DNA from 2 places in the Jeotgalibacillus marinus genome. Region 1 is predicted to be linked to the other one. Evidence: predicted binding sites of a transcription regulator. Region 1 holds the regulator's gene; the other holds the start of a gene.
What was found. The regulator NrdR, encoded in region 1, represses ribonucleotide reductase genes. The targets are predictions, from matches to a motif close to AACACNATATATNGTGTT.
Positions count from the first base shown of each region.

Region 1 (4,220 bases):
TGCCCGCCCATTGTGTTAATACACCCTTCTAAACTTGGGCAATTTCTACATGAACTTGAACGGTTAATGTATTCGTATAGCTTGATCATTCCTTGCTCCATCGCATTAGGTGCAAGTTCATCTTTGTGAGATTCAAAGAATTGCTGCACTTCTTTATTCGCCATAATTTCATTCTTCATCGCCACATACCGTTCTTGAAACCGTTCAGATCCAGCCAGCTGCTTTAGTGTACGGTTAATTGGCTCCATTATTCTTCACCTGCCTCAAGCTTCTTTTGTCGACGCTTTTCTAAAAATTTCCGCTTTCTTTCTTCAAATTCAAGGTCAGTGTCACCGTTGGTTGAAGAAGGGATTGATGGTTCTTCTACAGAATCTTGTCTATCTTTAAACCAATCAGGTAGCTTTTCTTTTCGTATTGTTTTATTACTCTTACGCTTCTTTGTCCCATTGTTTGTTTCTTCTTTCCACTCCATGTATTGCTTATGCTCCATTTTCGCGAGCTCCATAGCTGCTTTGACCGTCGTAATGTTCTTGCGAGCCCAATGTGTTGCAATTTTTTCAACGTACCCTTTCGTTAGCTTCATGTCTGTCCGAATGAGTACAAATTGAAGAAGTACATTCACAACACCAACAGGAAGTTTTTGGACATACAAAAGATCTTCAATCATCGCCAATTCTGTTTTGGTTGCCCCCGTTCCGTTTGGTGATGCATCCTTTAACACTTGGACCGGCGAAGCGTGATCAAGATAATAAACTAAATCATCTTCAGCAGAGATGTCATTAGGTGTTTCAATTTCTTTTTCTATGTTCCCTACTGATTGAAGCTTTGGAAACGTTGGACTACGATGCACCTGATAATAATCCCTAGCTGCTTTGCGCAACAATTCTATATCAATTTCATTATCCTCAGTAACAGCTTCGATAACAATATTTTTCATATCGAGTACACCTAATCCATATAAAGTTGACAGCTTTGCAATCATATTTTTCACATGATAGGTTAACGCTTTTCTAGGCACCATCATTTCAGAAAGTCCAGCAAGCAATAAATGAAAATCAAAATTCGCGAAATCCGTTTGAATTCCTTCATTTTTTGTTTCAAAAAGAAGGGTTTCATTTTCACGCTCCTGTTCAAATGATAAAGGAGTAGCTTGGGTCAACGCTTCAGATGAGAACACATCTTGAAACGTTCTCGTCACTTCTCTGTATGTAAGTCGATCTTCAAAGCGAACAATAAAGCGCTGTTTTAACCGTAAAAATTGTGCATTTCCAACTTGGCGATATAAAAAAACACTTAACATCGGGTCATCAAAAAATTCATTTGGATGTAATGGTGGCTGCAGTTGATAAATAAACTGGCGATTATCTCCACCTTTTGTATACGTTTTAAGCAATCCCATGCCCTCAAGTCTTATACGTGCCTCAAACAATTGATCGATACTTGTAGAAAGCATTCCCATTAACGATGCATGGATGGACGGTTCGCTTTCAAGCTGATGACGCTCGACTTCGCCCCACAGCATGGAGTATAAACTCGTTGAAGAAGCACCAACAAGAGGTTGATAGAGAAACTGAAGAATATCTCGGTCACTCTCGTGTAACATGCCATTTAACTGAACACGATACTCATCTGTTGGTTGAACTTCCTTCCACATGTTCGTCATAGCTACATCGATCCCTCCCATTTTGAAACAATAGACAAAAAAGAGCTAAGGAATCCCTCAAGCTCCCTTATGCTCATCCTTTACTTATAAGTTCTTTTAGTTCTTCGATAAAAACGTTGATATCTTTAAATTGGCGATAAACAGAAGCAAAACGCACATATGCCACTTCGTCAACAGCAGATAGGCGATCCATTACCATTTCACCAATGTCGACAGAAGGTGTCTCTGATTTGCCTTGATTCCTAAGTTCCCGTTCAATAGATGAAGCGATTTTCTCTAGCTCTTCAAACGGTACAGGACGTTTTTCACAAGCTCTGATTAAGCCTCTCAATATCTTCTCTCGACTAAATTCTTCACGAATTCCATCTTTTTTAACAACAATTAACGGAATTTCTTCAACTTTTTCAAAGGTAGTGAAACGGTACTGACACGATTCGCACTCTCTGCGTCGGCGAATCGACTTTCCATCATCAATTTGTCTGGAATCAATGACTCTTGTCGTACTTTCGTGACACGACGGGCATTTCATGTAACCAGCTCCACAACAAGATTATTTCCTTCTATCATATAAAAAATAGGAGTAAAGTACAAGGTAGTCACCCTAGAAATCCTAATAAGACAGCTATCGTTATCTCCAGTTAACACTACGTATACGGAGTGGTCGATAGGTGAAGGTAATTGAACATCCGTAATTCAACATAACTAATAGTGACTCTAAAAAACTCCTAACAGCACCCCTTACTTATCAGCCAAGTGCAATTGTTGACCTAACATGTGATAACAAGATTCAATCTCCTTCTTTAAAAGAGGATAAGCACCGCTTACGATCATTTGTTCAGGTGAGGCTTTTATATCCACAGCTGTCTGAAAAGGACGAACGCTGACAACAGTCACGATTAAAAACATCGAAGGCTTACTTTTTTTCTGTACCATAATTTCACCATGCTCTTTTGAGACAGATGTAATGGAATAAGCTGGTGAAGAATAAAAGCGCTTAACTTCTTCAAAGACCTTATCAAATGTTGCTTTATAATAATGTGTTTGAAGGGCCTCTTCTTGATGTTGGTCTGCCGTTTCACACTCTTGGCTAAACCGTTTAAACATTGAACGTAATCCTGCCAACCCTATCTCCTCCTGCAACCCTTTTCTCTATTCTATCAATATTTGCTCAAAAGAAAAAGAGATGCTAGTTGCACCTCTATTTACGATCATCATTAAATTGCACTTACAGTTGATTGGCCGACTCGTACTGGACCCATACCACGAGGAACTTCGATCGTTTCACGTTTTTTAGATCCTAAAGATTCAGCAATATAATTAGCTGCGATTGTTGGATCTAAATCACCACACGTATAAACATCTATGCTTGCATATCCATGTTCCGGAAAGCTATGAATCGTTAAGTGTGATTCTGAAATAATCACCACTCCACTCACACCTTGTGGCGCAAATTTGTGGAAGGCAACTTCTCTTACTTCCGCACCTGATTTTAAAGCTGCATCTACGAATACTTCTTCAATTAATTCCAAGCTGTTTAACTTATCAAAGTCACAGTCCCATAATTCTGCTATTACATGACGACCCATTGTTTCCATTGATCGTTCCCCCTTAAAAGTAAATTTGATTAGATTTGGTTGTTCATACGATCTCTACCACGGGGGAAAGTTAGTCCAATGAGGTCCTAACCCTTAAGTAGAAAAATGATTTGTCTGTAACCAAATAAGATCACGAGAAATAGTATACGATTTTCAAAGAGATAATGCAATAAATAAATGAACAAAAAACAGCGAAACAAAAGCGCCAATGGCTCGCTCAGCTCAGACAAGTATAAGACGTCTCGCACAGCTATGTGTTGTTTGCCTATTGGGCAAGACGTTACAGAGGGGCTAGGTGTTTTAGGTGGGTGAATTATTCCAAGTTCAACAGCCGACCACATTTATTTCATCATATAGTTTCTAAAACAGTAAAAAAACGACCACGTGATTACACGAGGTCGTTTTGAGTAAAACGTATTATGATACTGTCACTCTTGAAGATGATTTCTCCATTTCGTGTGCAACGTGCTGAACAAGATCTACAACGCGGCAAGAATATCCCCATTCGTTGTCATACCATGCAAGTACTTTTACTTTTGTCGCTCCTATAACCATTGTAGAAAGTCCATCAATAATGGCTGAATGTTGATTTGTATTAAAGTCGATTGAAACAAGTGGCTCTGTTGTAAATGACACGATGCCATTCAGTGAATCATTTGCTGCTCGTTTAAAAGCATCATTGATTTCACCGACTGTCACTTCGCGTTTCACGTCCACGACAAGGTCAACAAGTGATACGTTTGGTGTAGGCACTCGTAGCGCCATACCGTGTAATTTCCCTTGAAGATTCGGCAAGACTTTTCCTAGCGCTTTTGCAGCGCCAGTGGAAGTCGGAATAACCGATTGACCACAAGAACGGGCTCTGCGTAAATCTTTATGTGGGTTGTCAATATTTTTTTGGTCGTTTGTATAAGCATGAACGGTTGTCATTAAACCGTTTTCAATACCAAATGCTTCATCAA
Region 1 is NZ_JBFMIA010000001.1:452,409-456,628, forward strand. It holds gene dnaI (primosomal protein DnaI) at 1-248, opposite strand, end outside; gene AB1471_RS02360 (replication initiation and membrane attachment family protein) at 248-1,663, opposite strand; gene nrdR (transcriptional regulator NrdR) at 1,737-2,192, opposite strand; gene AB1471_RS02370 (hypothetical protein) at 2,402-2,785, opposite strand; gene speD (adenosylmethionine decarboxylase) at 2,878-3,258, opposite strand; gene AB1471_RS02380 (glyceraldehyde-3-phosphate dehydrogenase) at 3,676-4,220, opposite strand, start outside.

Region 2 (4,220 bases), 240 kb from region 1:
CATACAGAATAAGGCGCTAATGGTTGCTCTCCGCACGGGTTTGTTGCTACAACTTGTTGACCGTATGCTTTTGCATTGGTCATATCGTTTGCATTGTCAATAAAGAAAATGCCCGGCTCCGCTGAATACGTTGCGCATATATTAATCAAATTCCATAGTTCTTTTGCTTGGATTGTACGGTACGTTCTGACCTCATACCCTTGTTTTTCCCATTCACGGACATCCCCAACCTCATGCCATTTGTCGTTATACTCAGCCATTTCTTGTGGAGAGTATGATTCAACGTCAGGGAACCGCAAGTTGTATGTTTCATTGCTCTCAACAGCTTTCATAAAGTCATCCGTCAAACAAATTGAAATGTTGGCACCAGTAAGAAACTCTGGATTATGAACGGAGTATATTCCACCTGTTGCAAGTTTTTCTTGTGCATCCTCAATAATGTGTTGATTAAAACCACCTTGACCAGGAATATCTTTGTAGTTCACAATGCTTTGGTACATAGCCACTTCTTGCTCTGTTAATGGGGTGAACTTTAATTTTTCATGTGCGATTTTTTGGATGAATTCGTCCTCACTTGTTTCCAGTAAAAAGCGTAAAATACGTGGATTCTGCATTTTAGAAATGATGAATTCAATAATATCTGGATGCCAATCAGTTAGCATGATCATTTGGGCACCACGTCTTGAACCACCTTGCTCGACTAGATGAGTAAGCTTCGCAATATCGTCTAACCACGAAACAGAACCAGATGATTTTCCGTTCACACCTCTTGCTAATGTATTTCTAGGACGCAACGTAGAACCATTCGTTCCAACACCACCACCGCGGCTCATGATTTCCATCACTTGCTTACGGTGATCAGAAATTCCTTCTCGTGAATCTTTTACAAACGGCATGACATAGCAGTTGAAGAATGTAACATCAGTATTGGCTCCTGCACCGTACAAAACACGGCCAGCTGGAACAAAATGAAGACTTGATAGCTCTTCATAAAACTTTGTCGTCCATTCCTCTCGGAGCTCTTCTGTTTTTTCAACTGAAGCAAGTCCCGTCGCATTTCGAAGCGCAATTTGTTCGTAATACACTTCAAGCGGTTTTTCAATCACATCAAGTGAACGATTGATAATTCCTGTTTCTATTTCCTTTGGCGTATCGAGCGAGTTACGGAACTCTTCTTCAATCAACACCTGTGCCTCACGACGTGATTGGTTAATGCTCTGAATGTAACCTAACCCACGTGCTGGAAATTTAGGATCTTCTCTAATTGTTAGCACAACAAAATCACCTGTGCGTAGTGTTTTTTTCTCCGTGTCTTTAAATGCATAACGATCCAGCATAACAAGCCTTGAGACACCTTTATGTGTAAGTTTCATATTTGAGGTAATAGGGTGAACTGGGTCAAATAATGTAATATCCTCGTTTAATTGTTCGATATTCAATCTTGTTTGTTGTGGAGTTAAAGATGTCATGTATTAAATCTCCTCTAATTGTATTATTTGATTGTAGTCTACTCCTTTTTCAACAAAAACACAACATATAGTGTTCGCCATTTTTACCCTCATACTACATATGGTTTTTTTCGTCAATGTTAAAAATGTTGTCAAATCCAAAAAGAGAAGATTTCGGCTAAAAGAGGGAGAAAACACGGTCTAAAATGTAATTTTCAACTCGTTTTGGACTTTTTTCAGATTTGCAATTCTCGACAAGGCATTCTTAAGAACATCGGTTGATTTTGAAAGGCATTTTTAGTATAAAACATAGAGTAGGGTAACCTTTTTCAAGGCTACCCAAACCGTACGTGCCTTATTAAGGCATACGGCTAATTCTATTAAATCAGGGGTTATTTGCTAAGTGAGGGGGTAATTTCACAATTTCTGCAAGTTCTCTGTAGTTATGCCTAAATTAAAACCTCTTACCGTCATACAAAAAATCAAGGGTGTGCAACAATATTAAGCTGTGATCACTCGGCTGATTCATAGAGTGATCACCAAATTAGAGGGTTTCCCGTTATTTGCGGACGGTCACCAGCTTAACCCGTCGCCGTGCTTCACACTTATTGCATCTGGGTCTGCTTGTCCAACAACGGATCTCGACGATCCGCTTCTCCTTCAGACACTACCTCACGATAATGCCCTAGATTAGCTTTCACTGGTTGTATCAGCACTAGTGGAAGGACTTTCACCTTGGAGAAAATAGACCTTCGGAGACTAGGGAGTCGTGTTTACAAGCTGTAACGTTCTCCAACCTTTAACAATGATGCACACGTGCGACTGGCCCGTCTCACGCAAAAGACGAGCCAATTGGCTCGTCCTTTTATTATCGTTTAAAATTCCATTCATCTGTACTGTATCGATTATGCATTATTTGCTCTACGTAACTTCTCTCTTCTGTTGTTAACTCGTGTGGTTCAAGTTTAATTGATAGTCCTTCTTCAAATCCTTGAAAAAAAGCGGTTTTAGCTTCGTCAATCTTGACGGGTTGATCAACCATATCGTTAATAGCAACTGCCTTCTTTCTAAAAGCATTCTTCATCCGTTCTTTGACACGGTCACTCGAGTAATGAAAAAGACTAAAGAGCTTGTCTTCATCAATCTCAAGTAAAATTGATCCATGCTGTAAAATAACACCTTTTTGTCTTGTCTGAGCACTTCCTGCCACTTTTCTACCTTCCACTACCAGCTCATACCAGCTTGATGCATCAAAACACACTGCACTGCGAGGGTTTTTTAGGTCATTACGTTCTTCCGCTGTTTTCGGAATGGAGAAGTATGCGTCCAACCCTAACGTTTGGAACCCTTTTAATATCCCTTCTGAAATCACGCGATAGGCTTCTGTAACCGTTGGAGGCATTTTGGGGTGATTTTCACTTACAATAACACTGTAGGTTAACTCATGTTCATGTAGTACCCCACGACCACCAGTAGGTCGACGGACGAAGCCAAGCCCGTGTTTCTTCACCTCATCCAAATTAATTTCTTTATGTACATTTTGAAAATAACCGATTGACAATGTTGCTGGATCCCATCCATAAAATCGAATGGTTGGTGGAATTTTCCCTTCACTATGCCAATCTAGTAATGCTTCATCAAGAGCCATATTATAGCTTGGTGACGAATTTCCTGAATCAATATATCTCCAAGTTTCAATAGTCATTGCATTCAGATCCTTTTCGTAAAAGTCGACTTAAGTCTAACAGACACTTATACAAATTCAAAGAGTGTCGTATTCAAAAATATTTTTCTTTGAACTTCTATCGTTTGAGCCCTATAATAGTACCTAGTGTTCATAAATAGAAAGGGGGCAAAACGTTGGAATCACTTTATTTCTTAATAGCTGTAGTAGTTGCTATTATTTTATACTCAACGTACACGTATTTCCGTCAGAAACGCATTTTAAAGCCTTTAACAGAGGAAGAGTTCAGAAGTGGCTATCGAAAAGCTCAGTTGATCGATATTCGAGAGCAACGTGAATTTGACGCAGGTCATGTTCTTGGCGCTCGTAACATTCCACTTTCTCAATTAAAAATGCGCATTGGCGAAATTCGTTCTGATAAGCCTGTTTATATGTATTGTCAAAATGGGATGAGAAGCGGACGAGCTGCACAAATGCTTTTTAAAAAAGGAATTAAAGACCTTTATCAACTTAAAGGTGGATTTAAGAAATGGGCTGGAAAGATTAAAAAAAAATAAGTTAAAAAGATCCAAAGTGATTGCACTTTGGATCTTTTTTGCTGCCAAAAACTCTGGAAGCAGCGTGTTCTTCTTCAGCACTCAAAGTTGTATAGACCTCTTATGTGGTGTAACTGACATGTAGTTGTAGTATAGGAAGAGCTCACTTAAAAATTGGGTTCAATGCTGTACTATAAACTCCTTATACCTCGACAGCTTCTTTTTTTGTATAACGCAACACGGGTTTTCTTGCTGCTTTTGTTTCATCAAGACGACCAATAACCGTTGTATATGGAGCATCTTGAACAACTTCTGGTGATTCCTCTACTTCTTTTGCAATTTGAATCATCGCATCAATAAACGAGTCTAGTGTTTCTTTTGACTCTGTTTCAGTCGGTTCGATCATCATGCACTCCTCAACATTTAGAGGGAAGTAGATCGTTGGTGGGTGATAACCAAAATCTAACAGACGTTTCGCAATATCAAGCGTACGTACACCGAGTTTCTTTTGACGCTTGCCACTTAGGACAAATTCATGCTTACAATGACGAT
Region 2 is NZ_JBFMIA010000001.1:216,066-220,285, forward strand. It holds gene AB1471_RS01135 (vitamin B12-dependent ribonucleotide reductase) at 1-1,469, opposite strand, end outside; gene AB1471_RS01140 (lipoate--protein ligase family protein) at 2,317-3,153, opposite strand; gene AB1471_RS01145 (rhodanese-like domain-containing protein) at 3,309-3,689, shown strand; gene gcvPB (aminomethyl-transferring glycine dehydrogenase subunit GcvPB) at 3,871-4,220, opposite strand, start outside.
Region 2: the regulator NrdR is predicted to act here: its motif matches at 1,527-1,544, upstream of AB1471_RS01135 (vitamin B12-dependent ribonucleotide reductase).